3 regions of the Hydrogenophaga sp. 5NK40-0174 genome follow, and region 3 is predicted to be linked to each of the others. Evidence: predicted binding sites of a transcription regulator. Region 3 holds the regulator's gene; each other region holds the start of a gene.
What was found. The regulator sigma-54, encoded in region 3, starts transcription at its own class of promoters, with help from an activator protein. The targets are predictions, from matches to a motif close to TGGCANGNAANCTGCTTT.
Positions count from the first base shown of each region.

Region 1: the regulator sigma-54 is predicted to act here: its motif matches at 1,459-1,476, upstream of glnA (type I glutamate--ammonia ligase).
Region 2: the regulator sigma-54 is predicted to act here: its motif matches at 1,330-1,347, upstream of ABWV89_RS10395 (pilin).

Region 1 covers NZ_BAABWG010000001.1:460,551-463,826, reverse strand. Annotated here, with positions in the region: gene glnA (type I glutamate--ammonia ligase) at 1-1,409, opposite strand, end outside; gene ABWV89_RS02095 (competence/damage-inducible protein A) at 1,626-2,492, opposite strand; gene ABWV89_RS02090 (EI24 domain-containing protein) at 2,489-3,276, opposite strand, start outside.
Region 2 covers NZ_BAABWG010000003.1:183,593-186,868, reverse strand. Annotated here, with positions in the region: gene ABWV89_RS10405 (CHASE2 domain-containing protein) at 1-308, shown strand, start outside; gene ABWV89_RS10400 (3',5'-cyclic-nucleotide phosphodiesterase) at 390-1,193, shown strand; gene ABWV89_RS10395 (pilin) at 1,404-1,940, shown strand; gene ABWV89_RS10390 (pilin) at 2,329-2,871, shown strand; gene tfpZ (TfpX/TfpZ family type IV pilin accessory protein) at 2,969-3,276, shown strand, end outside.
Region 3 covers NZ_BAABWG010000007.1:19,694-22,969, forward strand. Annotated here, with positions in the region: gene ABWV89_RS18080 (THUMP domain-containing class I SAM-dependent RNA methyltransferase) at 1-787, opposite strand, end outside; gene rpoN (RNA polymerase factor sigma-54) at 867-2,507, opposite strand; gene lptB (LPS export ABC transporter ATP-binding protein) at 2,587-3,276, opposite strand, start outside.

The DNA of each region.
Region 1 (3,276 bases), on a different contig from region 3:
CTGTAGTACATGTCGTACTCGACCGGGTGTGGCGACTGGCGGAAGCGGGTCACTTCCTGCATCTTCAGCTCGATGTAGGCGTCGAGCATGGTGTCGGTGAACACGCCACCCTTGGTCAGGAAGGCGCGGTCCTGGTCCAGACACTCCAGAGCCTGATCCAGGCTGTGGCAGACGGTCGGGATCAGTGCGTCCTCTTCCGGCGGCAGGTGGTACAGGTCCTTGGTCGCTGCTTCGCCCGGATCGATCTTGTTCTCGACACCGTCCAGACCGGCCATGAGCATGGCGGAGAACGCCAGGTATGGGTTGGCCATTGGATCTGGGAAGCGAGCTTCGATACGACGACCCTTGGGGTTGGCCACGTAAGGAATACGGATGGAAGCAGAACGGTTGCGGCTGGAGTAGGCCAGCTTGACCGGAGCTTCGAAGCCAGGCACCAGACGCTTGTAGGAGTTGGTGGTGGGGTTGGTGATGGCGTTCAGGGCACGGGCGTGCTTGATGATGCCGCCGATGTAGTGCAGAGCGAAGTCGCTCAGACCAGCATAGCCGTCGCCTGCGAACAGGTTCTTGCCGTCTTTCCAGACGGACTGGTGAACGTGCATGCCGGAACCGTTGTCGCCAGCCAGAGGCTTGGGCATGAAGGTCGCGGTTTTGCCATAGGCATTGGCCACGTTCCACACCACGTACTTCAGGACCTGCGTCCAGTCGGCGCGCTCGGTCAGGGTGGAGAACCTGGTACCGATTTCGTTCTGGCCAGCGCCAGCCACTTCGTGGTGGAACACTTCCACTGGGATACCCAGGGCTTCCAGGATCAGCACCATTTCAGCGCGGATGTCCTGGTTGCTGTCAACGGGAGGCACTGGGAAGTAGCCGCCCTTGACGGTTGGACGGTGGCCGCGGTTGCCGCCTTCGAGCTTGGCATCGGTGCTCCAGGAAGCCTCGTACTCTTCGAGTTCGAAGCTCATCTTGCCCATGGATGTGCTCCAGCGAACGCCATCGAACAAGAAGAACTCTGGCTCGGGGCCGAAGTAAGCGGTGTCGCCCAGACCGGAAGCCTTCAGGTAGGCTTCAGCGCGCTTGGCGATGGAGCGTGGGTCGCGGTCGTAAGACTTGCCATCGCCTGGCTCGATCACATCACACTGCAGGAACAGCGTGGTTTCTTCGAAGAATGGGTCGATGTTGGCGGAAGAAGGATCGGGCATGAGCAGCATGTCAGATGCTTCAATGCCTTTCCAGCCTGCGACAGAAGAGCCGTCAAATGCGTGGCCAGACTCGAACTTGTCCTCATCGAAGTGAGAAACCGGCACGGTCACGTGCTGCTCTTTGCCACGGGTATCGGTGAAGCGGAAGTCCACAAAACGGACTTCGTTTTCCTTCACCAGGTTCATTACGTCAGCGACGGTCTTGGCCATCAAATGCTCCTGTTTTCTGGATAGGTGAAAAACGTGATAACACCGAGGTAGAGCAGGTTTCATGCCACGTTGACAAGGCCCCATCGGGTTCCCTCTTTCTGCCTTCGGCGCGCACATTATCGCCGAGTCGCCTGACGCGACAAGCCTTCGAGGCTGACGGGCGTCGTTGGGACACACGGCGCGACGCACCAATATAATGCATCACACCGAAGTGCACTATTTCGGTGCAGCCTCTCCGCGCACCAATTCGGGGCCCAATGGCACGCCATCTTCCTTCAGGGCGTCTCGCATGGCTGCAAAGGCTTGGTCCACCAGAGCAGGACTCCCCTTCACACCCAGCTCAATATGTCGTCCGAACTCAGGGTGATCGACGCTGGGCAGGCTGAAAACCCGAACACCAAATCCCTGCTCCATGCGTTGCATCAGCGGTGTGAGCTGTGCCTCAATGGCGCCCAGCACGATCACCGACCGTTCGCTCCATTGCCCGGTCGTGTGCAAATACCCGTACTGGTTGTCCAGGACGCTTTCGATCATGGGCCAGGCCATCACCGGGAAACCCGGCACAAAGTGAATGGTGGCGCCACTGGGAGACTGCGCGGTAAACCCCGGAATCCGGTTGTACGGGTTGGCAATGATGGCTGCGCCCGCCGGGAACACGCCCATGTTGAACCGGTGTACGTTGTCCGGACGGTTCGGGTCGTAGACCTCGCCTTTCTCTGCCGCCATGTCCCTCATCCGCTGCTCGATCAGCGCCTTTGCTTCAGGGTGGAGCACCAGATCAACACCCAGCGCGGCAGCCGCACTCTGCCGGGTGTGGTCGTCAGGCGTGGCGCCAATACCACCGCAGCAAAACACCAGATCGGCAGAGGCAAAGGCATCAGCCAGTGCAGCCACCAGGCGCGCAGGGTCGTCGCCAATGCACCGGGACCAGTCAAGGCTCATGCCCCGCGTCTGCAACAGCTCAATGACCTTGGGCATGTGCTTGTCCTGGCGTTTGCCCGACAGGATCTCGTCACCCACCACGATCAGGCCGATGCCGGCTGGCTTCCAGTGGTGGCTTGTCGCTTGGTTCACTTCGTTCATGGCTTGTCGCCTTCGCCCTTGTCATTTGCAGACGAACGCCCATCCTCCAGCGCAGCCGGAACGGTCGGCTCTTCCGGCTTCGACGGCGGCGCCGAAGACGCTTCCATCAGCGGTGCACTGGCCGCCGCCTTTGCGGGCACCGATTCTGCGACTGGCATGTCGGGCGGGGCGACAGGCAATGCACCCGCCTCCAGGCGCTTGCGGTGCAGCGCATCCAGACAGAAATGGGCAAACCACAGTGAGGCCAGCGCAAACACCATGGTGTAGACCCAGATGGCCAGCGGAACCATCACAAACGCCAGCGCCACAAACGTCAGGCCGGAGGCCCAAAGAAGGCTTGGAGCAGCGCCCAGAAAACCGCTGAGGATACCCATGAGCAACAGCGTACTGCGGTACTTGTGCATGATGGCCTTGCGTTCTTCCTGGCTGGCGTGCGTGGCCAGGGCGTCAAACGCAAATACGCGGTAGGTCAGCCAACCCCAGATCAGGGGGGGCAAGACCAGAATCAGGGGTGGAATCAACCACAAGGGAGCGGACAGAAGCAGCGCCAGCATGGCCATCGCCGTCGAAGCAACCGACCAGACGACGCTGACAAAAAACGACCCTCCGCGCTTCTTCTCCAGCTCTGCAAAGCGGCGCTCACCCACCAGATCCACCATGGCAGGCGTCATGAACATGGCCACCAGCAACAAGCTGGCCATCACAACCAGGGGGGATACCAGCACGAGCAGCAAGAGTTTGGCAACTGCGGCGTGCATGGAACTGGCTTCAGTGACCCCGAACC
Region 2 (3,276 bases), on a different contig from region 3:
GCTTCACCTGGCAGGAGCTGGACAAGGTCAAGGTCAAAGGCAAGGATCAGGCCGTGACGATTTACGCGCCCCTGGCCGCCGAAGCGGCCTCTGAACCAGCGCTGGCGCAAGAATTGCTGGTATGGGAGCAATTTCTCATGGCGTGGCGTCGGGGTGACTGGTACGCTTGTGAGCAACACATCCGTGTGCTCCAGCAGCACAATGGACAAAAAGGGCTTTACCGTCTGTATGCACAGCGGTTAGCCTCGATGAGGGAGGTGCCGGCCCAAGACAATTGGGATGGGACCAGCGTGTTTGAAACCAAATGACGGGCCAGGGCCAGGCATGGTGCTCGACCATGTGACCTGACCAGGCGCGTCGCCGGAACAACAGATTTGACTCAAAGTCCGATGAAGGTTCGCGTATTGGGGTGTTCTGGTGCCATTGCGCAAGGCTGCCGGACCACCTCTTTCCTGCTGGACGACAACGTGCTGGTCGATGCCGGTACCGGTGTTGGCGATCTGCCGCTGGAAGAGATGGCGCGCATCGACCATGTGCTGCTGACCCACTCCCATCTGGACCACGTGGCCAGTCTGCCCCTGATGCTGGACTCGGTGGCGTCCACGCGCATGGCGGACAACCGCCCTCCGCTGCAGGTGCACGCACTGCCGCAGACCATTGCAGCGCTGCGCACCCACATCTTCAACAACGTCATCTGGCCAGACTTCGCCTCCATCCCCAGCGCCGACACGCCTTTGCTGAAATTCGTTCCTTTTGTGGTGGACGAGCGCCTGCATGTGGGCGGCAAGATGGTCGATGTGTTGCCCGCCGTCCACACGGTGCCGGCCGTGGGTTTTGCGGTCCATGCCGACAAAGGTTGCTGGGTGTTCAGTGGCGACACCTGGCGCAATCCGGCCTTCTGGGAGCGGGTGAACAAGCTACCGGTGCAGATGCTGGTGATCGAGACCGCCTTCAGCGACCGCGAGCGCGAGCTGGCCCGGCGCAGCCTGCACCTGGCACCGGCTTCACTGGCCGAGGAGCTGGACCAGATTGGGCCCGGGCGGCGTTTCCCGGTGTACATCACCCACACCAAGCCGGCCGAAACCGGGCTGATCATGCAAGAGATCCAGCGCTTCGACGAGACCCCGAACCGGGCCAACGATGTCCGCCACGACATCCGCTGGCTGAGCGCCGGCGACACGTTTGAGCTGTGACAATTTTTGTCGCACAGATCGGCGGTGACCAAATTTGTCAGCCACATTCGACAATCCGGGTCACAAAATGTCACCCGATAGTCCTAATCTGTGAAATAAGCCGCAAAAAACAGGCCAGAATTTCTGACTGAGGAGTTGGCACGCGAAGTGCGTTACCCAAGACGTCAGAGTCTTTTTCTCCTCTTTCATTCCAATCAAGGAGTTCACAACATGAAGCGTTCCATTCAAAAAGGTTTCACCCTGATCGAACTGATGATCGTGGTGGCCATCATCGGTATCCTGGCTGCTGTCGCACTGCCTGCTTACCAGGACTACACCGTCCGCTCGCGTGTGACGGAAGGTATCGCGCTGGCTAGCGGCGCCAAGAAGCAAGTCGAAGTGGATGCCAACACCGCTGCCGAACTGACCGCTCTGGCGAATACGTTTAACGCTCAGGTCGGTGGCGCCGGCGCTGTCTCCAAGTACGTTACCCAAACCCAGATTGACCCCAACACCGGTGAAGTGACGGTGACCTTCAACGAAGCCAACATCGGTTCCATCCCTGCCGCCTCCACCCTGGTGTACACCCCATACATCCAACTGGCTGGTGGCCCTGTGCAGTTGCAAACTTCCTACGCTGGCATCGATACGGGTACGATGGACTGGGGCTGCTCTTCGGTGACCAACGCTGTATCGGCTGGCCGTGCTCTGCCGACCCTGACCGCTGGAACCTTGCCTGCCAAGTACGCTCCCAGCGAGTGCCGCTGATCTCTTGAGAGGTGCCTTGGTGGGCTGCCATAGAGCAGCTTGACCGGCCGCCTTTCCGAATCGGTAACAAAAGCGACGTGTCGTGAGACACGTCGCTTTGTTCGTTCTTGATTCCGTGTTGCCACTGGGAGCGCTGGTGGGTGCCAGTGTGGGAGCCGAGCGGCATTGTTGTGGCAACCTCTCAGTCGTACGCTCTCTGTCAATGTTCTGACGAGATGTGTCGCATGCGACACGGACCTGACACAAATTGTCAACAGATCTTCGTTAGATCGTGACCTACCTCACACTAATGCAGGTGGCTCGACTGGCATGGCTTCTGCTCTTTGTTTCCATAGGTATTTTTTCGCTGGCTTAGGCGATTCTGCGACAAAGAGAGGTGGGTTCCGTCATGTTTTCCAAACACCGTTCTCAGGGTTTCACGCTGATCGAGCTGATGATCGTGGTAGCCATCATCGGTATCCTGGCAGCGGTGGCGCTGCCAGCGTATCAGGACTATACGGTTCGTTCGCGGGTGACAGAAGGCATTGCCGTGGCTCAAGGTGCCCGTCTGCTGGTGGCCACAGAGGCCACGACGCAGGCCGATCTGGTGGCTTCTTCCGCAACCTTCAATGCGCAGGTGGGTGGCTTGGGTGCCGTGTCCAAGTATGTGAGCCAAGTGCAGATCGATGGGGTCACAGGTGAAGTGACCGTGCAGTTCAACCAGGTCAACATCGGCTCCATTCCACCGGCATCGACTCTGGTATACACGCCGTACATTCATGTGGCGGGAGGGCCTTCCCAACTCCAGGCTGCATTGGCAGGCAACCAAACAGGTTCCATCGATTGGGGGTGCGCCTCGACGACAAACGGAGTGTCAGGTGGCCGTGGCCTTCCTCAGGTGGGCGGCCTTGGCACTCTGCCTGCCAAATACGCACCCAGCGAATGCCGCTGACAAGACAGATTTCGTTCTGGTAGAGAATAGGGGGCCGGATGTTGCCCCCGGGTGACTCTTGAGCGCCCTTTTCTTTCTTGACAGTCATCACTCCATCATGAGCGAAGCTCCCATTGCGCGCTGGAACTGGCCATCGCGCTTGCGCGCTGCCGGCATTCATTTAGCCGTTTCCGCCCTGTTGGCCACCCTCGCTGCGGCCCTGGTATTTCTGTTCTGGTTTCCATACCCCTACCGTGTCATCGCAGGTGGGCAAGACCTGTTTTGGCTAATGGTGTCAGTGGATGTCGTACTTGGTCCCATGCTGACGTTGGTTGTCTTCAACCTGCGCAAGCCACGTTCGGAACTGATTCGCGACCTTTTCATTATTGGCAGCGTTCAGATGGCCGCGCTGGCATATGGTTTGTG
Region 3 (3,276 bases):
ATTGCCTTCGCGCTTTTGCTGCCTGGTCCTTGAGCGACTGCCACACGTGCTGTTGGCAAGGGATCAGTTTTTCAAAAGCGAATCGCCGCTGCAGGCCTGGCGCAATGTTCAAAGCCATTTGCGCCGCTTCAATGACCACCGTGCCGCTGCCGCAACAAGGGTCGTACAGCGGAGGGATGTCGTCCACCGACTCGGCCGCACGGGCCTGGTCGTCCCACCCCGTCGCAGCGATCATGGCTGCGGCCAGGGTTTCCTTCAGCGGCGCATCGCCCTTGTCTTCTCGCCAGCCCCGCTTGAACAAGGGCTCGCCCGTGGTGTCGATATAGAGCGTCAGCTCGTCAGCCGTCAGGTGGGCGAACACCCGCACATCCGGCCACCTTGTGTCCACGCTGGGTCGTTCGCCGCGCTTGGCGCGAAACCGGTCACAGACGGCATCCTTGATCTTCAGTGCGGCAAAGTTCAGGCTCTTGAGCGGGCTGTGCTGCGCCGTGATCTCAACCTTGAGTGTTTGATCAGGGTCGAACCAGATCTCCCAGGCGACGCTGGAGGCGGCGTCGTACAGGTCCTCTTCTTGCCGGTAGCGCCCGTTCCACAGGCGAACCAGCACGCGCTGAGCCAGGCGGCTGTGAAGATTGAGCAGCATGGCATTGCGCCACGACGTGCGCACCTGCACGCCAGCACGGACCGCGCGAACCGGCTCGTCTGCTCCGACGAGCCGGCGGACCTCGGCTTCAAGAAATGCTTCGACGCCGGCCGCGCAGGGCAGAAAGATGTCCAACTGATTCATGCGATGGATTTGACTGTTCAAGACAAGTCGCGTTCACCCGCGACCTGGGAGCCATAGGGTCCGGTTCAGAAGGCGGAGCTCAAAGCGCCTTGCGTAGATTGGCCGGAGCGATCCGCAACGATTCCCGGTATTTGGCCACGGTTCGGCGCGCACACTCAATACCCTGCTCGCGCAGCATGGCAGAAAGCTGATTGTCGGACAACGGCTTGCTGGGTTCTTCGGAGGCGATGAATTGCTTGAGCAGCGCTCGCACCGCTGTGCTGGACGCGTTGCCTCCCGTTTCCGTTCCCAGGGAAGAGCCAAAGAAGTACTTGAGCTCATAGGTGCCGAATGGCGTGGCCATGTACTTGGCCGTGGTCACACGGCTGATGGTGGACTCATGCAAGCCCAGCTCGTCAGCGATCTCGCGCAAGACCAGAGGGCGCATGGCCAGCTCGCCGTGCATGAAGAAATTGCGCTGCCGCTCGACAATGGCGGTTGAGACACGCAAGATGGTGTCAAAGCGCTGCTGGATGTTCTTGAGGAACCACCGTGCTTCCTGCAACCGCTGTTGCATGGCGGCATAGCCCCCACTGTCGGCATTGGCGTCTTTTGTGCCGCCGCGGCTCTGTCTCATGGCGCCCGCATAGGCATCCTGAACCCGCACCTTGGGCATCACATCAGGGTTGAGCTGCACCTTGAAGCCACGCCCCGACCGACTGACGATCACGTCCGGCACGACCACCATCTGATCGACGTTGACGAAACGCCGTCCGGGCTTGGGCTCCAGGCCGGCAATCAGTGCCAGGGCAGACTTCACCAGTTCTGCTGGCAGGGAACACTGGGCGCTCAGCCGTTTGACGTCCCGCTTGGCGACCAGCTCCAGCGGCTGGTCGCAAAGCTGCAAGGCTGCCTGGGCCTCGGGCGTATTGCGCAATTCCATGATCTGCAGCCGCAGACACTCGCTCAGATCGCGAGCACCCACGCCTGCCGGCTCGAGATGCTGCAACCAGGCCAGGGCCGTGCGCAGCTGCTCTTCAGCCTCCTCCAGCTGCTCCACACCTGGAGGGGGCTCGCCCGCACCGTGTTTGAGGCGCCACCAATCGAGCGCCAGCGACATGAGGTCATCTTCAAGATAGCCGTCGTCGTTGAGCGACTCAATCAGGAAATACAGCGCGGCCTGATCGTCGTCACTCAGACGCATGCAGCGGGCTTGCTGGTGCAGGAAGTCATACAGGGTCTCGTGGGCGCTGGCCAGATCCATGGCGGAGACCTCATCCCCCCCATCGCCGCTTCCGGCGTTGCGCGCTGGCGCATCCCCCCCCCACTCGCCGTCATCGGGCGCCACGTCGACGCTGCCATCCCCTTCCCAGCTCTCCTCCACGGGCGCGTCACCATCGGCACGCAATTCCGCAGCTTCCTCGCGCGCCTCTTGTGCAGTGTCAGAAGTGGATGTGCCATCCTTTGTTGCAGAAGGACCGGCATCGGTCTCAGTGCTCTGGGCGGCGTCGATTTCGACGGCCTGCTCTCCTGAGCTCACCTGCGCATCCGACTGATCGAGCCCGAACTCCTCTCGTTCGGCCGCGTCGTCGGCGCGCTCGAGAAAGGGGTTCTCGTCGAGCATTTGCTCGACTTCCTGCGCCATCTCCAGCGTAGACAACTGCAACAGCCGGATCGACTGCTGCAGTTGAGGGGTCAGCGCCAGATGCTGGGAGACGCGTAGCGAAAGGCCTTGCTTCATGAGCCCCACACCAGCCGCACGCGCAGACCATCGCCAGCGTACAACCGTTGTCGTTGAGCTTGCACACCCGCACCCATGCCTACATCCTGAAGTGCTCGCCCAGGTACACCCGGCGAACATCTGCGTTGTCCACAATTTCCTGCGTTGTCCCGCTGGCAAGGACCTGACCATCCGAGATGATGTAGGCGTGATCACAAATGCCAAGCGTCTCTCGCACGTTGTGGTCCGTGATCAGGACACCGATGCCACGCGACTTGAGGAAGCTGATGATTTGCTGGATCTCGATCACGGCGATGGGATCGATACCGGCAAAAGGCTCGTCGAGCAAGATGAACCGTGGACTGGTGGCCAGGGCTCGCGCGATCTCGACGCGGCGGCGCTCCCCGCCGGAGAGCGCTGGGGCCGGGGAAGCGCGCAAGTGGTCCACCCTCAAATCCTTGAGCAACTGGTCCAGCCGGGCATTGATTTCCAGCTCGGACAAGGGTTGTCCGGCCACATCCACCTGCAACTCCAGAACCGCGCGGACATTTTGCTCGACGGTGAGTTTGCGAAAGATGGATGCTTCCTGCGGCAGGTAGCCCAACCCGAGGCGAGCCCGTCGGTGGATAGGCAAGCGTTCGATGCGCTTTCCATCCAGGGTGATTTCGCCGCCGTCAGCGCGCAGCAATCCGACGATCATGTAAAAAGAGGTGGTCTTGCCTGCACCGTTTGGTCCGAGCAATCCCACGACCTCACCCTTGTCAACCGAGAGTGAGACATCCTTGACGAC